DNA from 2 places in the Metallumcola ferriviriculae genome. Region 2 is predicted to be linked to the other one. Evidence: riboswitches for the same ligand, from Rfam matches in the RefSeq annotation. Region 2 holds a riboswitch; the other holds the start of a gene.
What was found. Region 2 has a riboswitch for S-adenosylmethionine ahead of MFMK1_RS16880 (methionine ABC transporter ATP-binding protein). Riboswitches for the same ligand answer to the same signal wherever they lie in the genome.
Positions count from the first base shown of each region.

Region 1: linked by a shared signal. The riboswitch ahead of MFMK1_RS14155 (homocysteine synthase) and the one ahead of MFMK1_RS16880 (methionine ABC transporter ATP-binding protein) in region 2 are both predicted to bind S-adenosylmethionine.

Region 1 is NZ_CP121694.1:2,869,262-2,879,765, reverse strand. It holds gene MFMK1_RS14170 (riboflavin synthase) at 1-612, shown strand, start outside; gene MFMK1_RS14165 (bifunctional 3,4-dihydroxy-2-butanone-4-phosphate synthase/GTP cyclohydrolase II) at 734-1,930, shown strand; gene ribH (6,7-dimethyl-8-ribityllumazine synthase) at 1,950-2,414, shown strand; SAM riboswitch class I at 2,547-2,656, shown strand; gene MFMK1_RS14155 (homocysteine synthase) at 2,763-4,043, shown strand; gene metX (homoserine O-acetyltransferase MetX) at 4,062-5,195, shown strand; gene MFMK1_RS14145 (ACT domain-containing protein) at 5,303-5,749, shown strand; gene MFMK1_RS14140 (homoserine dehydrogenase) at 5,779-7,086, shown strand; gene thrC (threonine synthase) at 7,087-8,139, shown strand; gene thrB (homoserine kinase) at 8,180-9,103, shown strand; gene MFMK1_RS14125 (aspartate kinase) at 9,097-10,332, shown strand.
Region 2 is NZ_CP121694.1:3,414,386-3,424,889, reverse strand. It holds gene purD (phosphoribosylamine--glycine ligase) at 1-363, shown strand, start outside; gene MFMK1_RS16910 (spore germination protein) at 595-2,202, shown strand; gene MFMK1_RS16905 (GerAB/ArcD/ProY family transporter) at 2,195-3,304, shown strand; gene MFMK1_RS16900 (Ger(x)C family spore germination protein) at 3,291-4,472, shown strand; gene MFMK1_RS16895 (hypothetical protein) at 4,485-4,721, shown strand; gene MFMK1_RS16890 (MetQ/NlpA family ABC transporter substrate-binding protein) at 4,773-5,627, opposite strand; gene MFMK1_RS16885 (methionine ABC transporter permease) at 5,649-6,317, opposite strand; gene MFMK1_RS16880 (methionine ABC transporter ATP-binding protein) at 6,310-7,344, opposite strand; SAM riboswitch class I at 7,411-7,520, opposite strand; gene MFMK1_RS16875 (YerC/YecD family TrpR-related protein) at 7,675-7,983, shown strand; gene hisZ (ATP phosphoribosyltransferase regulatory subunit) at 8,117-9,268, shown strand; gene hisG (ATP phosphoribosyltransferase) at 9,268-9,942, shown strand; gene hisD (histidinol dehydrogenase) at 9,935-10,504, shown strand, end outside.

The sequences.
Region 1 (10,504 bases), 550 kb from region 2:
CGTCACGGCCCTAAATCCGCAGTGTTGGAGATAGAAGCCGCGGAGGTCTTAGAGGGAGTTAAATTAGGTGATAGTATCGCAGTTAACGGCGTCTGTCTGACGGTAACTGGTTTTAGTGAGCAGAAGTTTTATGCCGATGTTATGGCAGAGACCCTCAACCGCACTAGCCTTAAGGCACTGCGTTCTCGGGATCAGGTAAATCTAGAGCGGGCCATGCGGCTAGGTGATCGTCTGGGTGGTCATCTAGTCAGCGGGCATATTGACAGCACCGGCCTAATTACGGGCCAAGAGCAGGTGGACATTGCTCTGGTTACCCGCGTGGAGGCGCCCGGAGAGATGCTGCAGTTTGTGATACCGAAAGGGTCTGTGGCTTTAGATGGTATCAGTTTGACGGTGGTGGACGTGGATGATAAAGGTTTTAGTGTGTCCCTTATCCCGCATACGGCCAAAGCGACTACCCTGGGTTTTAAGAGAGTGGGAGATGTGGTAAATATAGAGGTTGACATGCTGGCCAAATATGTAGCGAGACTGCTTTCATGGCAGAAGGAAGGCCAAGACAAACGGCCGGCCGGTGTTACCGCTGCATTATTAGCAGAAAGCGGCTTTATTTAAACATTATTTCAAAAGCCCCCGGAGGCATAGAAGACTTGCCAGCTCTGCTGGCCTAGCCGTATGTATACTTGAGTAGGAGCGGTGAATTTCTCGGCATATATTCTTAAGGAGGAGAGACAAAATGAAATTTAATACTATCGATGAAGCGATTCAAGATATCGAAGCGGGCAAAATGGTTGTGGTAGTAGATGACGAGGACCGGGAAAATGAAGGCGACCTGCTGATGGCCGCAGAAAAGGCCGATGCATCTGCTATAAATTTCATGGCTAAATACGGCCGGGGATTAATCTGTGTACCCATGAAAGGGGAACGGCTGGACCAGTTGGAATTGAATGCCATGGTGCAGCATAATACCGACAACCATGAAACGGCATTTACCGTGTCGATAGACTATAAAGATACTACCACCGGTATTTCCGCTCACGAGCGGGCCCAGACGGTCAAGGCCATGCTGGATCCGGATATCAAACCTTCGGAATTGAGACGGCCGGGACATATATTTCCCTTACGCGCCAAAAAGGGAGGCGTATTACGCCGGGCCGGCCATACTGAAGCAGCTGTGGATTTGGCTCGCATGGCCGGGTGTTACCCTGCTGGGGTTATTTGCGAAATAATGAGTGAAGACGGCACCATGGCTCGAGTGCCTGAGCTAATGGAATTTGTCAAAGAGCATGGCCTCAGCATTATTACAATTGCCGATTTGATTGAATATCGCCGACGCACTGAAAAGCTGATAGAAAAAGTGGAAACCATTAAACTGCCTACCGGCTATGGCGAGTTTATGGCCAGTGCCTATGAAAGCCAATTGGACGGTGAAGCTCATATGGCCTTGGTCAAAGGTGATGTGGCCACCGATGAACCGATACTGGTAAGAGTACATTCTGAATGTCTTACCGGTGATGTATTTGGTTCTCGCCGCTGTGACTGTGGCGACCAGTTGGCAACCGCCATGCAGATGATTGAGAAGGAAGGCCGGGGTGTACTTTTGTACATGCGTCAGGAAGGGCGGGGTATCGGCCTGGTTAATAAAATCCGTGCTTATAAACTGCAAGATGAAGGCAAAGATACCGTAGAAGCCAATGAAGCCCTGGGTTTTGCGGCAGACCTGAGGGACTATGGCATCGGGGCGCAAATACTAGCTGACTTGGGTATTAAAAAACTTCGCATGATTACCAATAACCCCAAGAAGATTAAGGGGTTGGAAGGATATGGTCTGGAAGTGGTGGAGCGTGTGCCCATTGAAATTTGCCCGGTGGAAACCAACGCTCATTACCTAGCAACTAAAAAAGCCAAGCTCGGGCATCTGCTCAGCAGCTAACTAAAGGGAGGTTTTATTCATGCGTACTTTTGAAGGGAAATTAATGGGTAAGGGAATGAAATACGGTATCATCGTGGGTCGGTTTAATGAATTTATTACCGGCAAATTGTTGGACGGTTGTCTCGATGCCTTAAAGCGCCATGAGGTAGAAGAAGATGATATCGACATCGCTTGGGTGCCCGGGGCATTTGAGATACCCCTTGCCGCCAAAGTAATGACCACCAAGGATTATCATGCGGTAATCTGCCTGGGCGCAGTGATTCGCGGCGCCACACCTCATTTTGATTATGTATCCAGCGAGGTAACCAAAGGCATTGCCCACGTCAGCCTTGACAGCGGCAAGCCGGTAATTTTCGGCGTTATCACCGCCGATACCATTGAACAAGCCATCGAGCGGGCCGGTACTAAAGCAGGCAATAAGGGTTGGGATGCAGCAGTTACCGCCTTAGAGATGACCAACCTGCTGCCCAGCCTCACCGAATAACTTGACAAAATGGTGCCAGGCACCTTTTTGTCAAGTTATTGCACCGGTACAACGGTACTATTTTCTAAAATATGTACTTGACACAGATACCTACTATACGGTATAGTACTTTTAAATTAAATTTTTAAATGACTCTTATCAAGAGCGGTGGAGGGACTGGCCCGATGAAGCCCGGCAACCTTCTCGAAATTTTTCGGGAAAGGTGCTAATTCCTGCAGGATTAAATTCCTGGGAGATGAGAGGAGGACTGAACATATGCCTCTTCTTATCCGAGAAGGGGTTTTTTAATACCGCCCCTAACACTAAGTGGTGCTGACAGCACCTCATTTATAAGGAGGAACATTAAAAATGAGTAAAGACTTACGTTTTGACACTTTAACCCTGCATGCAGGCCAAGAGGCGGATCCAACCACTGGGTCCCGGGCAGTACCGTTGTACCAGACCACATCTTATGTCTTTAAGGACTCAGACCATGCGGCACGGCTTTTTGCTTTGGAAGAGGGCGGCAACATTTATACCCGCATTATGAATCCGACCACCGACGTATTTGAACAGCGGGTCGCCGCTCTTGAAGGTGGCGTGGGGGCAGTGGCTACTGCTTCGGGTCAGGCAGCGATTACTTTGGCACTGTGTAACATCGCATCCGCCGGCCAAGAATTTGTCTCTTCCACTAGTCTTTACGGTGGTACTTACAACCTGTTTGCCAATACTCTTCCTAGACTAGGCATCAAGATTCGCTTTGTCGACCAATCTGACCCGGAAAATTTTCGGGCAGCCATCAACGAGAATACCCGAGGCATCTACGTGGAAACTATCGGTAATCCCAAGCTGGATGTTCCGAATTTTCAAGCTCTGGCTAAAATAGCCGAAGAGGCAGGTATTCCTTTGATTGTGGACAGCACCTTTGCCACGCCCTATCTCTGCCGCCCCTTTGAACATGGAGCCCATATAATCATTCATTCGGCTACCAAATTTATCGGCGGGCACGGCACCAGCATTGGTGGGATTATTGTAGACTCAGGGAAATTTAACTGGAATAATGGTAAATTTGCGGAACTTACCCAGCCTGACCCCAGTTACCACGGCGTCAGCTACACCGAAACCTTTAAAGAGGCAGCATACATTGTCAAAGCCAGGGTGCAGCTGTTAAGGGACTTGGGCCCTGCTATCAGCCCTTTTAATTCCTTTTTGCTGATTCAAGGTCTGGAGACCCTCCATTTGAGGATGCAGCGCCACAGCGAGAATGCTTACGCATTAGCTCGTTTTTTGAGTGAGCACCCATTGGTTTCCTGGGTTAATTATCCCGGTTTGTCAAGCCATGCTACCCACGATAACGCCAAGAAATATTTTAGCGGTGGTTACGGCGCCATGCTAACTTTTGGTATCAAAGGCGGCGTTAAAGCAGGAAAAAGCTTTATAGACAGTTTAGAGCTGTTCTCTCATTTAGCCAACGTGGGTGACGCCAAGTCTTTGGTTATTCATCCCGCCAGTACCACCCACCAGCAGCTCACTGCTGAAGAACAGCAGGCATCGGGTGTAACCGGTGATTTAGTAAGAATTTCTGTAGGGATAGAAGATGTTGAGGATTTAAAAGAGGATTTGGACCAGGCACTAAAGTCCAGTCAGTAAGCATTTGGAGAGATGACTATGGATATGGGAAAAGGCGTTGGCTTAGTTGAAACAAAATACATTACAGTAGCTTCTCATCCCCATGAATTAACCCTGGAAAGCGGCCAGCATTTTGGCCCGGTGGAAGTGGCTTACGAGACTTACGGTGAGTTAAACCAGCGGGGTGATAACTGCATTATAGTACCCCATGCCCTCACCGGAGAAGCCCATGTGGCAGGGCGGCATACGCCGGAAGACCGCGTGGCCGGTTGGTGGGATGAATTAATTGGCCCCGGCAGGGCGTTGGATACCAATAAATATTTCGTAGTAGCTGCTAATGTTATTGGCGGCTGCTGCGGCACCACCGGCCCCAAAAGCACTAATCCCGAAACCGGCAAACCCTATGGTGCTGATTTCCCCTTGATTACTATCAGGGATATGGTCCAGGTGCAGTACCTGCTGCTTAAAAACCTGGGAATAAGGCGTATCAAAGCGGTTATCGGCGGCTCGATGGGCGGTATGCAGGTATTGGAATGGGCTCTAATGTATCCGGAAATGGTGGAAGCGATTGTACCCATCGCCGCTTCCGGCAGGTTGGCGGCCCAATGTATTGCATTCAATGCAGTTCAGCGCGAAGCAATAACCGGAGATTCTGATTTTAAGGGCGGGCACTATTATCCGGGCCCAGGCCCGATACGGGGCATGGGTTTGGCCAGGCAGATTGCCACCATTACCTATAAGAGTGATGAATCCTGGGCGAGTAAGTTTGGCCGAACCTTCTCCAGCATTAGGCCGCAGGATTACTACAGCCTAGATAACCGTTTCGAAGTGGAACACTACTTAGACTATCAAGGAGAAAAACTGGTACAGCGTTTTGATGCCAATACCTACTTGTATCTTACCAAAGCCATGGACCTGCACGATCTGGGACGCGGCCGGGGTGAATATAGAGAGGTATTTTCCCGGTTTCGGGGTAAGGTATTAAGTATCGGGGTCAGCTCAGATTTTCTTTACCCCAAGTATTATCAGGAGGAGATACATCACTTTTTTAAGCAAGCTGGCGCTGACAGCCATTACTGGGAATTGATTTCCCCTTACGGTCATGATGCATTCTTAATAGAGTTTAAAAAAATGTCCTTGAAAATCGCACAATTTATGCAAACGTTGTCCTAAACGACGGATTGTGAACTTTTTCTTCACCTATAACCCTTTCTGTGTTATAATGTCTACCATACATGGATTGTTGTACTCTGCAGGAGGACAGATAGGCGGGTGAAAAGATGAATTCGGACGGACAGCGTTTTTTTATTGTCAATGCGGCCATACTGCCTGAGGCTATTGTCAAGACTGCTAAGGCAAAAGAAGTGCTGGCCCGGGGCGATGCCGGTACCATTCATGAAGCCGTGGGCAAAGTTGGGCTTAGCCGCAGCGCTTTCTATAAGTATAAAGATGGGATTTTTCCTTTTCATAATGCTGCTAAGGAACAGATTGTCACCATTTCTATGATATTAGAGCATAAATCGGGAGTGCTATCCCGTATTTTGAACACCGTGGCAAATGTCCAGGGGAATGTCCTCACCATTAACCAGAATTTACCGCTGCAAGGGGTGGCCAATGTCTCAATCTCCATCCAAACGGTGGATATGTTGATGAGCGTAGAGGAACTTCTAAGTAAAATAAAAGAAATAAATGGTGTCAAGAAAGTGGAAGTAGTGGGGCAAACTTAAGGGCAAAGGATAAGAGAGGTGACTTTTAAATGGTAACTAATTCGCAAGCACCGATTAAGGTTGGTATGCTGGGCATGGGCACTGTGGGAAGAGGCGTTTATAAGATTCTGACAGGTAATGCCGATTTAATTACCGCCAGGGCCGGGAGACCAGTACAGATAGAAAAAATAGTAGTTCGGGATACAACTAAAAGTCGAGGCGTAACTGTACCTGACGGTGTGCTCACTGCTGACGCAGCAGCTGTATTAGAAAACCCTGATATCGATATTGTGGTGGAGTTGATGGGTGGTAATGAGCCGGCCAAAGAGTACATTCTTAAAGCCCTTAAAGCTGGTAAACAGGTGGTAACTGCCAACAAGGACTTGATTGCCGGGTACGGCAAGGAACTTTTTGATGCAGAAAAGGAACACGACACCGATTTGATGTTTGAGGCCAGCGTAGCAGGAGGCATTCCCATTATTCGCCCCCTAAAAATGTGCCTGGCAGGTAATAAGGTAACTGATGTAATGGGGATTATCAATGGAACCACTAACTATATACTTACTAAAATGACCCGCTTTGGCAGCGATTTTAATGATGTGCTCAAAGAGGCCCAAGCGCTGGGATATGCCGAGTCAGATCCAACCGCCGATGTGGAAGGTCATGATGCAGCGAGGAAGATTGCCATTTTGGCATCCATCGCCTTTAACACCCGGGTGACATCTAGAGATGTCTATGTAGAGGGTATTACCCGTATTGATGCCACTGATATTAAGTACGCTACCGAATTGGGTTATATCGTAAAATTGCTGGGTATAGCCAAAGAACGGGACGGCGAAGTGGAAGTGCGGGTTCATCCCGTATTTATTCCCGGCAGTCATCCATTAGCAGCAGTGAGCGATGCTAACAACGCCATTTTCGTAGCCGGAGATGCCGTGGGCGAGACTATGTTTTATGGTCCCGGTGCCGGTGAAATGCCGACGGCAAGCGCCGTGGTTGGTGATATAATGGAAGTAGCGCGTAACATTACCGGTGGGGTCAACGGTCGTATCAGCTGCACCTGCTTTGAAGAGAAGCCCATCAAGCCCATCGGTCTGGTGGAATCTAAATACTATCTGCGTTTGATGGTTAAAGACCGCCCAGGCGTATTAGCGAGCATTGCCAGCGTTTTGGGTAACCATAATGTCAGCATTGATACAGTGCTGCAGAAGCGTTCAGATGGTGATATCGCCGAAGTGGTACTGATTATTCATCGGGTGGAAGAACAAAACCTGCGTGATGCCCTTACCATTATGGAGGGTATGTCAATAACTAAAAGAGTAGCAAATGTAATTCGAGTTGAGGGAGAGGATGCGTAAATGAACTGGCCGGGAATTTTAGAAAAATACCAAGAATTTTTACCGATCACCGACAAGACCCCCCTCGTTTCCCTAAAAGAGGGTAATACTCCGTTGATAAAGGGTCAAAACCTTTCCGAAGAACTGGGTATCAATATCTACTTTAAATATGAAGGTTTAAATCCTACCGGCTCCTTTAAGGACCGGGGGATGGTTATGGCTGTGGCGAAGGCGGTGGAAGAAGGTTCAACTGCCATCATGTGTGCCTCAACCGGGAACACCTCCGCTGCCGCTGCCGCGTATGCGGCCCGCTGCGGCCTTACCTGCAGTGTAGTTATTCCCGAAGGTAACATCGCCCTAGGTAAGCTGGCCCAAGCCTTAATTTACGGCGCCAAGGTTATTGCCATCAAAGGAAACTTTGATGATGCTTTAAACATAGTGCGCAGCATTACCGAAAAGAATCCCATCACCTTGGTGAATTCATTAAATCCGTACCGCATCGAAGGCCAGACCAGTTCCGCCTACGAAATCTGCGATGTGCTGGGTGATGCGCCGGACTATTTGGCTATCCCTGTGGGTAATGCCGGTAATATCACCGCCTATTGGCGCGGTTTCAAACGTTATCAGGATGCAGGACGGTCCAAGAATTTACCGCAAATGATCGGGTTTCAGGCGGAGGGGGCATCCCCCATTGTGCAGGACAAAATAGTGGAAAACCCGGAAACTATAGCCACTGCTATCCGTATCGGTAATCCTGCCAGCTGGGAAAAAGCGGTGCAGGCAGCAGATGAGTCTAAGGGCTTTATCAAAGCAGTCACTGATGAGGAAATCTTGGCTGCCCAGCGCCTATTGGCATCCAGGGAAGGCGTTTTTGCCGAGCCGGCTTCAGCGGCGTCTTTGGCCGGTGTTTTGAAACAGCATCAAGAAGGTTTTTTTGAAAAAGGAAGTACGGTGGTATGTGTCCTTACCGGTAACGGTCTGAAGGATCCTAATACAGCAATTAAACAAGTGTCGGAACCCTACTCAGTGCCTGCCGATGAAGATGCGGTGCTGTCAATTGTCAACGGCAAGTAAAAGAAATATGCACTAAATCACAGCAAAAGAGGGAGCAGCAATGGTCAGAGTAAGAGTACCTGCTACGACGGCTAACATGGGTCCCGGCTTTGATACTATCGGTATGGCCCTAGAACTGTACAATTATTTGGAAATGGACGTCATACCATCGGGTCTGGAGTTTGATATTTCCGGTGAGGGCAGCGAATCTATCCCACGGGATGAGACCAATGTGGTATACCAGGCGGCTGTGAGGGTATTTGAAAAAAACGGTGATGAACCGACAGGATTAAAAATAAAGCAGGAAAATCAGATTCCCGCCTCACGGGGCATGGGTTCAAGCGCTGCAGCAATTGTGGCTGGAATGGTGGCAGCCAATGAACTGGCCGGCGGTAAATTGACCGAAGGCCAACTGCTGGAGCTGGCTGTTGCTATGGAAGGGCACCCGGACAATGTAGCTCCGGCTATGCTTGGCGGCGTAGTAGTGTCCGCGGTGCTGGATGAAAGATTATTCTATCGGAAGATAAAGCCGCCCCAACAGCTTAGCATGGTGCTGGCGGTGCCGGACTTTACCCTGTCCACCAGTATAGCCAGGGATGTGCTGCCCTTAAACGTACCGGTAAAAGATGCAGTATTTAATGTCAGCCGGGCCAGCTTACTGGTCTTGGCCCTTATTCAGGAGGATTACCAACTTCTGGGACAGATGATGGATGACAAACTTCATCAGCCATATCGGGTAAATCTGGTGCCCGGGATGCAGGCGGTATTTGATGCCGCTAAAAGAAGCGGTGCGCTGGCAGTGGCTTTAAGCGGTGCCGGCCCAGCGTTAGTGGCTTTTGTAACTGATAAAGACAAGTGTAAACTGGTAGGGCAGAGTATGCGGCAGGCTTTTTCTCAGGTCGGCGTAAACTGTGATACCCGCCATTTGGCGGCCAGCCCTACCGGTGCCCAAATAGAGAGAAAAGGAGAGTGGGTGGAATGCTAGTAGTACAAAAATTCGGCGGCAGCTCAGTAGCGGACCCCGAACGTATCAAGCGCGTGGCCAAAAGAGTGGTGGAAACCAAACGGGCAGGTAATAGCGTGGTGGTAGTAGTATCAGCTATGGGTGATACCACAGACGAATTAATCGGCTTAGCACGCCAGCTGTCAGATACTCCGTCCGAAAGAGAGATGGATATGCTGTTATCTACCGGAGAGCAGGTTTCAATTGCTCTTTTGGCCATGGCCATAGAGAACTTGGGGGAAGCGGCGGTATCGCTGACAGGCGCCCAGGCAGGCGTTAGCACCAATGAGGTTTATGCTAAGGCAAAGATTACCGGGATAAACTCTGAACGGTTGGATAAAGAGTTGGCTGCAGGTAAGATCGTGGTGGTAGCCGGATTTCAAGGTCGATGCGCTAATGACGACACCACCACTTTGGGGCGGGGCGGCTCAGATACCACAGCTGTCGCTCTAGCCGCTGCAATAAAGGCGGATGTCTGCGAAATTTTTACCGATGTTGACGGTGTTTATACCACCGACCCTCGAGTAGTGCCTCGGGCCCAAAAACTGCCCAGTATTTCTTATGATGAGATGCTTGAGCTGGCTAGTCTCGGCGCTTTGGTACTCCATCCCCGGGCAGTGGAATTTGCCAAGATATATAACGTCAAGCTGCATGTTCGTTCAAGTTTTAACCATAATACAGGTACAATAGTTGAGGAGGTGGCCTCCATGGAAAAAGAAATGGTGGTTAGTGGTGTAGCCTATGATTTAAATGTTGCTAAGATTGCTTTTTTCGATGTTCCAGACAAACCGGGTATCGCCATGAAATTATTCAGCGCTCTGGCCGCAGAAAATATCAATGTTGACATGATCATTCAAAGTACCATGCGAAATGATGTCAATGATATCAGTTTTACCATTGCCAAGGACGAACTGAATAAGGCCTTGCAGATATCAGACAGAATAAAGCAGGAAATCGGTACACCCGATTACGATTACGATGATAGTGTGGCCAAAATTTCTATCGTTGGCGCAGGTATGATCACCAATCCCGGTGTTGCTGCCTGTATGTTTGAGGCCCTGGCAAATGCCGGTATCAATATTCAGATGATCAGTACTTCAGAAATCAAGGTATCGTGCATTATTGATGCCGACAGTGTCAAAAAGGCAGTAAAAGTCCTTCATACTAAGTTTGACCTGGATGTTGAGGAAGAAAACTCAGCGGCGTCCTGATGCAGCTGGCCGTTTAATTTAAAATGGAACAGTTAAGCCCTTTACCGTTACCAGCGGTAAAGGGCTTTTTTGGGCCTTTTTTCTAATAACTATTGACAACACGGGCGTAAAATGATACTTTGTATAAAATAAATCCAATAATTCCTATTGAAATAATAGGGATTAATAAATG
Region 2 (10,504 bases):
TTGGTGGAAATTATGGAAGCGGTGGTTGACAGGCGACTCCATGAGCAGGAGATTGTTTGGTCGAATAATGCCAGTGTCTGTATTGTAATTGCTTCCGGCGGATATCCTGGAAACTATGAAAAGGGTGAGGTAATCATGGGAATTGATCAAGTTACCGAAGCGGAAGTTTTTCATGCCGGTACTCGGTTTGATGGCGGGGAAATTACCACTAATGGGGGCAGGGTGTTAGGTGTCACCGCTTTGGGGAAAAGTATCGGTGAAGCTATTCGAACGGCTTACGCAGCGGTTGAAAAAATTGATTTTACCGGAATGCAGTATCGAAAGGATATTGGGCAAAAGGCCTTGGCAAAAAAGAGAGATTAGCGCGAAGCACGGGGACGGTTCCATCGTCTTCCCTTCATTCTTTCGCTTCGCTACGGGGACGCTCGAACCGTCCCCATGCTTCACTTGGTTAAATTAATAATTGAAAACGAATTGGGGGCAGCTTAGATGCTGCCCCCAATCTTTGTATATATTGGTTGTTTACAGGTAAAGCTAAGCTAGACTTTAAGGAATATTATGGAGTGGTGCTGCTTGCGTCGTTTCATCAGACCAATGGATATGAATCAGTGGAAGGAAAAACGCCAGGAAAAGGCTGTCAAGCCGGTGGAAATTGCCGTGGATTTAGGGCAGTTTTTTCTTGAGCAGGACATTAAGAAAAATCAACAAAATTTCGAGACTATCTTTCGCAAATGCAGTGACATTGTAAACAGGCCGTTCACTGTTGGCGGTAAGGATGGCTTAGATGCGATGCTGGTTTATACCGATGGACTAATTGATAAAGATACAATCAATAATTTTCTTATGCGCTCGGTAATGCTGATGATGGGTGATAAGGCAGATGAATTGACCAAAAAGAATGCCTTTCAACTGCTGAAAGACTCTGTCATTAGTATCGGTGAGGTATCTGTGGTAAAAACAATCGAAGAGGCAGTGGACAAAGTGCTAGTGGGAGAATGTATTTTTATGGTGGACGGGCATACGGAAGGGCTCTCTCTTTCTGTGCGCGGCTGGCAGAGCCGGGGCATAACCGAACCCACTACTGAAACAGTGGTACGGGGGCCGCGGGAGGGTTTAACTGAGACATTACGGTTTAATACGGCGATGCTAAGGCGCAAGATTAAAAGTCCGGACCTCAAGATTGAAGTAAAGGTTAAAGGGAAATTCACCAAAACTGATGTAGCGGTATGCTATATTTCCGGTCTTGCCAATCAAGGGGTAATCCATGAGGTGTTTCAGCGGCTGGAGCGGATTGACATTGACGGTATTTTAGAAAGTTCTTATATTGAAGAATTGATTGAAGATGAACCGTGGTCTCCTTTCCCGCAGATGGAGTACACGGAACGCCCTGATGTGGTAGCTGCCAATTTGTTGGAAGGGCGGGTGGCCATCATGGTAGATGGAACTCCTTTTGTCTTGATGGTTCCCACCGTGTTCTCTCAATTTATTCAATCACCGGAAGATTATTATCAGCGCTTTTTTCTCTCTTCTTTTTTTCGTATTGGTCGCTTTTTGGCACTGAATATTGCGCTGCTGCTGCCATCTGTTTATGTGGCGTCCACTACATTTCACCAGGAAATGATACCCACACCGCTGTTAATAAGTATCGCCAGTCAACGGGAGGGTGTGCCCTTTCCGGCTTTGGTGGAGGCGTTGATAATGGAACTGACCTTTGAGCTGCTACGGGAAGCCGGGGTACGACTGCCTAGAGCAGTGGGCCAAGCGGTAAGTATCGTCGGCGCCCTGGTTATTGGTGATGCCGCGGTAACTGCCGGCATTGTTTCACCGGCGATGGTGATAGTGGTAGCAGTAACTGCTTTAGCTTCATTTTCGCTGCCCGCGTTTAACATGGCAATCACTTTGAGAATGCTGCGTTTTCCCATTATTATTTTAGCCGGTACATTGGGATTTTACGGTATTATGGTGGCACTACTGGCGATATTAATTCACCTAACCGGTCTGCGTTCTTTTGGGGTTCCATATTTGGCACCGGTGGCACCGTTCAGATTCAGCGAATGGCGGGATGTCCTGGTTAGGGCGCCTTGGTGGGCCATGGACTACCGCCCTCGATCCATTGAGGCCAGGGATTTGAAGCGTCAGGCCGAAGGACTGATGCCTGAACCCAGCCAGAATAAGGATGAGGAGGAACAGGCAGATGATTGAAAAGGGCCGGATTGGTAATTGGCAGTTGTTCTTAATAGTGCTTTTTATTATCCTCCCCACTGCGATTTTATCCGTTCCCGGCGTGACCACGGTATTGGCAAAGCAGGACGGTTGGATTGCCGTATTATTGGCAACGGCGGCGGGGACAACCATGGCGGTAGTAATTGGGATGTATTACAAATATTTTCCACAACAAAGCTTGGTTGGCGTCGGGGAAATTGCCTTGGGCCGATGGCTGGGTAAATTGGTAGGCATTGGCTACATTTGGTTTATTCTTCATGCCAACTCCATCATTATCAGGGAATTCGGGGAATTTCTAACCACTGCGGTGATGCCGCGGACACCTTTATCAGTATTTAACATTTCTGTAGTTATCTTGGCGGCCTGGGCAGTCTACCAGGGTCTGGAACCGATAGGAAGAATGGCGGAATTTATTTTTCCCCTAGTCATGCCTGCCACATTAGTGGTGGTGGTGTTGGTGTTCCGCGATGCCGAGCCCATGAGGCTGCTGCCGGTGGCCCACCAAAATGTGAAGGGGATATTAGCCGGCTCAATGGTGCCCGCCAGTTGGATGGGCGAGGTTGTGCTGGTTGCCCTCATCACTCCGTATGTTTACCAACAGCGGAGAAGTATTCTGTGGGTGGTGGCTGGTGTAATAGTGGTGGGGCTTTTTTTGGCTGTGATTACCATGAACGCCACCATGGTATTTGGTTTTCAAAATACCCGTCACCTGCTTTTTCCCACCTATAGTCTTGCCCGCATTATCTCTATCGGCAATATTATTGAGCGGGTGGAGTCACTGGTGATGGCCATTTGGGTGGCGGGAGTATTTTTAAAGATTGCTATTTGGTTTTACATGCTGGTGTTGGTAACCGGAGAGACTTTTGCACTCAGGTCCTATAAACCGCTGATAATTCCTTATGGATTTGTTCAGATAGCATTGTCTTTTTGGTTGTTTAATAACTTTATGGAGTTTATTTCCTTTATCGGTACTACCTGGCCGGTATATTCCATTGGTATTTTTGAATTGGGTATTCCTGTTATCGTACTGCTAATAGCATTAGTGAGACGGAAGGTGAGGGGAGATAATGCTCAAGCGTAAGTTAAAAATCGGCATACTGGTACTGCTGACGGCAGCGCTCTTGTTTAATGGCGGCTGTTGGTCACGTCAGGAAATTGAGGAACTGGCTATAGTTACCGCTGCGGCATTGGATACTACGCCCAATAACGATATTCAATTGAGCGTATTGATTATAAAACCGTCGGCTTTGGCCGGCGGCCAATCCGGTGGCGGCGGTGGTGAAGAAAATCCAACCATTCTGGTCACAGCAACAGGGAAGACAATTTCCGAGGCAACCCGTAATATTACCAAAACCTTATCCCGGAGAATTTTTTGGTCCCACAACCGCTTGATACTTATCGGTGAAGATCTGGCCAAATCCGGTGTAGTTATGCTTGATTTTTTGTCTCGGGAGCGTCAAACTCGGTTAACCAGCTGGGTGATGGTTACCGGCGGCCGGGCCCAGGACCTGCTCAGTGTAGAATCGGAGCTAGAAAAAACAATTAGCGAGCAGCTAGCCGCGATGAACCGCAATAGAATATCCCTGGAAGTAAAGTTGTTTACTTTTCTGGATATGCTGGCCGCTAAAGGTGTAACACCTGTGGTACTGCCCAGAATCGAGTCTTTTACCGATCCGATGGCACAAAAGGGTAAGCAAAAAAAGCTGCGTCTCAATGGTGCGGCGCTGTTCAATGAACAAAGCAAGCTGGTAGGCTGGATGGAGGAAAGTGCAACCCGGGGCTTGATGTGGCTGCGGGGTGAGGATGTTAGCAGCGGCGTGATAACCTTTGAGTGTCCCGGGCATCCGGGTAGTTTTATTTCCATGAGAGTGAGGGATAACAGCCGGGAAGTAAAAGTGCTGGTGGGGGAGGAGCGGTTACAAATTGAAGTTAAACTCATTGGCGATGTGGATTTGGAAGAGGCAGACTGTCCCACACAATTAGCGAATTCAAATTTTATAAAAGACGTTGAAAAACAGGTGGCAGATAAAGTTACCCTGCGTGCCCGTCGGGCTTTGAAGGAAGCAAAAGATTTACAAGTGGACCCCTTTAACTTTGGTATGGTGGTAAAGAATCAACTGCCGGATTATTGGGATGATGTGAAGGATAAATGGAGTACGCAAGTTTTTCCTGAAGTGCCGCTAAAAATAGTCACTGAAATTAATCTGCGGCGCACGGGTCTGACTACCAACAGTTTAAAGAAGCATTAGGGAGGGATATTGATGATATTGGCAATCATGGCCATTTTTGTGGTAGTGGGGGTGATAGCTCTACTGGTGGGCATGCCGCTTTTCCGCTTTCAAATGTATCGCGAGCTAACAGTGGTTGGCCTGATTACCATGCTGGGAATGGCTGTGTCTTTGATTCAAATTTTTGATTTGCCGGTGCCCAACCCTACTCATGTGATTGGCTTGATATTCGAACCGGTAGTGAAAATTATGCAAACTATGTTAAAGTAAGAAGCCCGTGATAAAGTTTACGGGCTTCTTATAATTTTCAGCTATCCGTCATTAGAACATCGGTACTACGGCGCCTCGATATTTATCTTCAATGAACTGCTTAATTTCCGGTGAAGTGAGCACTTCATCTAATGCTTTGATTTCTTCCCGGTTTTCTTCACCGGTACGAATCGCTACCACGTTACCATAGGTCTGGGCTGCGAGAGAATCTTTGGTTTCAGCGGTAATGGCATCAGTGGCGGGGTTAAGGCCGGCATCAATGGCGTAGTTACCGTTAATCACTGCAGCACCTACATCGCCTAAGGAACGGGGGATTTGTGCCGCTTCCAGTTCGACTATCTCCACATCTATTTTCTTACTCTCGATATCTTGTTTGGTCGCTTCCATCCCGACGCCTTCTTTCAGGGTAATGAGGCCGTTATCCTGCAGCAATAGTAATGCCCTAGCTTCATTAGTGGGGTCATTGGGTACTGCCACCTTATCACCGTCTTTCAAGTTGTCAAGGCTATCAATGCTTTGCGAATATATTCCCATGGGTTCAAAATGCACTGCTACGGTATGTGTCAGGTCTAAATTATTCTTCTCCTTGAAATCATCCAGGTATGGTACATGCTGGAAGTAGTTTGCATCCAGGTCTCCGTTGGCCAAAGCCTTGTTGGGCGTGACATAATCGGTGAATTCAATGATTTCCAGCTCGATACCCTTATCTACCAGCAGTTTTTTAGCTTCCTGAAGTATTTCCGCATGGGGTACAGGGGTGGCGCCTACTAGTAATTTTGTCACTTCTTCTTTGGCAGCGCCCTGCTGGTCCTCTCCTGGAGTTTTTTCGTTGTCCTGTCCGCCACAACCGACGGCAAGACCTGTAGTCAAGCCTAAAACTAACAATAAGATAAGTACTTTTTTAATTTGCATTTTAAAAATTCCTCCTTATTTTTTGTTGAGCCGGGCTGAGACAACATCTCCCGTCATTTGTATTAATTGAACGATGATGATTAACAGTACGACTATGATAAACATCAGTGGCTTTTCGTACCGATAGTATCCGTAGCGAACGGCCAAGTCGCCCAGACCACCTCCCCCCACAACACCGGCCATAGCTGAGAAACTGACCAAGGTGATGGTAGTAATAGCCGCGCCTAGAATTATGGAGGGAAGCGCTTCACGTATCAGTACCTTGCGTACTATCTGCCCGGGACTAGCGCCCATAGCCAGCGCCGCTTCAATAATTCCCCATTCAATTTCCTTAAAGGCTGTTTCTACCATCCGCGCTACAAACGGGATGGCCCCCACTGTCAGCGGTACTGCAGCTGCTGTAGGGCCAATGGTGGTTCCCGCTACTTTATCGGTAAAAGGCATAATAAACACCAATAAAATGATAAAAGGTATCGAACGGGTGGCATTCACTATCGCCCCAAGCACCATGTTGATTAGGTGATTTTCCCAGACATGCCCCTCTTCGGTGGTAACCAGAATTATGCCCAAAGGAATACCAAGAAAGTGGGACAAAAATACCGACAGGCCCACCATGTAAGTGGTGTCCAGGAGTCCCTCAGAAAGCAGCTTGATTGTTTGTTGTAGTTCTTCTCCGCTAAACATGATGCAGCACCTCGGTTTGTAAGTTTTGCTGCTGGAGAAAGCTAAGGGCCTGTTCCAAAGCTTCGCTTTCCCCCGTTAATTCAAGGGTCAGAGTTCCGTAAATGGTTTCTTTAATGTGGTCAATATTACCATAAAGGACGTTTGCTCTAACGTGAAAGTCTTTAACGAGCTGGGAAATTACCGGCTCTCCCGCCGCCTGACCGATAAAGGAGATACGTATTATTTTTGCTGGGTCGCCGGAAGATTGTAGTTCTATTTGGCGGTCTTTGATAACTTGAGGTACCTCTGTTTTGACGACACTGTTGATGAAACGCCTAGTAACAGCCGAAACGGGATTGGTAAAAATATCAATGACCGGGCCTTCCTCTATCACCTTGCCATCATCGATCACCGCCACCCGGTCGCAGATTTGCTTAATTACATGCATCTCGTGGGTGATGACAACGATAGTAAGGTTTAATTTCTGATTAATGTCCTGCAACAGCCGAAGAATGGCAGCGGTGGTATCCGGATCCAAGGCAGAGGTGGCTTCATCACACAGCAGCACCGTGGGGTCATTTGCTAGAGCCCGGGCTATTCCTACCCGCTGTTTTTGACCGCCGCTCAGTTGGGCGGGATAGCTGTCTACCTTATCTTCAAGAGCGACTAAACGCAGCAGTTCCAGAACTTTAGGTCTAATCTTGTCATTGGGTACACCGGCTATTTCCAGCGGGAAAGCGATGTTACCATACACCGTCCTGGACCAGAGCAAGTTAAAGTGTTGAAAAATCATACCGATTTTTCGACGGGCCATACGCAGTTCTTTAGCGTCTAGTTTAGTGAAATCCTGCTCGTCTACAATGACCTCTCCGGTGGTAGGTTGTTCCAGCATATTGATGCAGCGAACCAAGGTACTCTTACCGGCGCCGCTGAGACCGATAATGCCGTATACTTCACCGGCATCTATAGTGAGGTCGACACCTTTTAATGCCTCAATTTTGGCTTTCCCGGTGTCAAAGACTTTATGGATGTTCTTAAGTGTAATCATAATAGCAGGTTCCTTTCTGCAATAAAAAATTCTCTCCACGCACAGACAGAGAGAATAAGGCCTAGACTCTCATCTGTAAGATGCGTACATCTACAGGAATTGGCACCGCTACCTAAAAAATAAGGCCGGTTGCCGGGTTTCATCGGGCCAGTCCCTCCACCTGCTCTGGATAAGAGTAATATTCGATTGATTTGCAATAATACTAACATAACGCTAAATGTTTGGTCAAGGATTTTTTAAACCCGCCTGCAGCCGGAGGGATTATCAGGCCGCAAAAAAAGGATTGTTTAGATATATGGCGAAATTGCTTATGAGTGGAGGTGGGATAATATGGCATATGATAGCAAGCTGAAAGACCCATTTGTAGACGAGCTTTTTCGAGCTATTCTTACATTAAAAACTGAAGAAGACTGCTACCGCTTTTTTGAGGATATCTGCACTATCGCCGAATTAAAAGCTATTGCCCAGCGGTTAGCAGTGGCAAAGATGCTGCAGGGTAACCGAACTTATACCGATATCGCAGAGCAAACCGGTGCCAGCACGGCTACCATCAGCAGAGTGAAGCGAAGCCTTAACTACGGAGCGGACGGTTACAAAATAGTCTTAGACCGTATGGATGGTCGGGAACGGGAAAAATAAAGTTTAAGAAGCCCCGCCCAGAGAAACTGGTGGCGAGGGTTTTTCCATTTTTAAAAACTTATTGACCAACAATACACTTTATGTTAATATTACGGTAACGCATTAACGTATTAAAGTAAAAGAGGTGAAACCAGTGTCTGTTTTTAGAATACCGCCTGGGGTGAAGGATTTGCTGCCTCGGCAATCACGCTGGAAAAGGGAGACAGAAGAGAAGCTAGCGCACATTTTTTCTTATTGGGGTTATGATGAGGTGGTTACGCCCACCTTTGAATATTATCAGGCGCTAACCACCCAGGGTGAAGGTCTTGATGAAGATCTGTTATATAAATTCATTGACCGCGAGGGCAAAATCCTTGTTTTGCGCCCGGATATGACAACGCCGATTGCCCGGCTGGTATCGGGCAGAATGACCGATTACCTGCAGCCTCTAAGATTGTTTTATACAGCAAATGTCTTTCGCTACGAGAAAACCCATGCCGGCAGGCAGCGGGAATTTTTCCAAGCAGGGGTGGAACTAATCGGCGCAACAGGTGCAAAGGCTGATGTTGAGGTATTGAGCTTGGCAATTTCTGCGCTGGAGGCGATGCAGCTGGATAATTTTCGCATAGGCATCGGTCAGGTGGAAGTAACGAAAGCATTATTGGGTCAGCTAAATCCTGAAGCTGCAGCTAGTGTGCGACAGGCCATGGCCAGGAAAGATATGGTGGAGTTGGAGTCTCTGCTAAAGGGTCATAACATTCCAGGTCGCCAACGAGATGTGCTGCTTGAGGTGACCATGTCTCAAGGCGGCCTAAAAGATATGGAAAGATTATTGGAGCTGATTGAAGAGGAAACGGCGCACAATGCCTTAACGGAACTGGTAGAAGTATTTCGCCTGTTGGAGTATCAAGGTTTTGCCGATAAGATATTTTTTGACTTAGGTATTTTCCGTGATTTTGATTACTACACTGGGATAGTTTTTGAAGGTTATGTACCCCAGTTAGGTTTTCCGGTATGCGGCGGTGGTCGTTACGACAATCTGTTGGGTAACTTTGGTCATCCAGCTGCCGCTACCGGTTTTGCGTTGGGTTTAGAAAGAATAATGCTAGCATTAAACAATAATGACACCAAAGAGGTCGCTGGCTACTTGCTGGTGGCGCCATACCCCCAAGTGTTGACCCGGGCTCGGGAACTGCGGGCGGAAGGGAAAAGAGTGGTAACTGCATTTGAGGAACTGTCCAGGAAGGAAGCTGAAACAATGGCCAAAGAAAAGGGCTTAACTTTGATATACGGGGGTGGGGAATAGTGAAGGAAAATTGGCTGACAGTCGCCCTGCCTAAGGGTAAGCTGGGTGAAGAAGCATTGGCATTGACAAACGATACCGGGCTACCTACCAATGATATCAAGTTGGATTCCCGCAAATTGCTTTGGGAATTCCCGGACCAGCGCATTCGCTTCATTATCTCTAGACCGACGGATATCCCCGTATATGTGGATTACGGTGCTGCCGATATGGGTATTGTGGGAAAGGATACTTTGGTAGAGGCGGGTGCCAATGTATTTGAACTTGTGGATTTGCGCTTTGGCGGCTGCAAATTTGTAGTTGCCGTACCGGAGGAAAAATTAGATGCCCAAGGTAATTTTGACCTGAGCTCACTAAATCACGGCAGAGTGGCAAGTAAATTTCCCAATGTGGCTCAACAATATTTTCACCGCCAGGGCCTACAGGTAGAGGTCATTAAGCTCCATGGGAATATTGAATTGGCGCCCAGAGTTGGCTTGGCAGATGCCATTGTTGATATTGTTTCTACCGGGCGCACTTTAAAGGAAAACCAGTTGGCAGCGGTAGGAGATATCTTTTACGCCACAGCACGGCTGATTGCCAATAGGGTCAGCTATCGGATGCAGTATCAACGGGTAAAAGATATTATGGAAGAACTACGCCGAGTGCTTGAAAAGAGAGGTGTAGTAAATGATTAAAATTGTTACCAATTCCAGTGACTTTAATAAGTATATTCAATCTTCACAAACAGGTTTAGTTGAAGTGGAAAGAGCTGTTCGTTCCATTATAAATAAAGTTCGTGAAGAAGGAGAAGATGGACTGCTGGAATTAAGGCAGAGATTTGATGGAGTACCATCTGCTCGGCCATTGAGGGTACAGGCGGAGGAAATCAATCAGGCATATCAAATGGTCGATGACTCCTTTCGGCGAGCTTTACAGCAGGCTAAGGAAAACATCTATCGTTTTCATCGTAAGCAGGAGAGGAAAACCTGGTTTTCAACCGAAGAATCAGGCCCGTCCCTAGGTCAATTAATCCGCCCTATTGACCGGGTAGGAATATATGTGCCCGGAGGTACAGCGACTTATCCTTCCTCGGTGCTGATGAATGCAATTCCCGCCCGGGTAGCGGGTGTCAAAGAAATTGCCATGGTTACTCCACCGGATAGGGATGGTAATGTTCCGGCTCCAACTTTGGTGGCTGCTGCTGAAGTAGGGATCACAGAAATTTACCGTGTTGGTGGTGCTCATGCTATAGCGGCT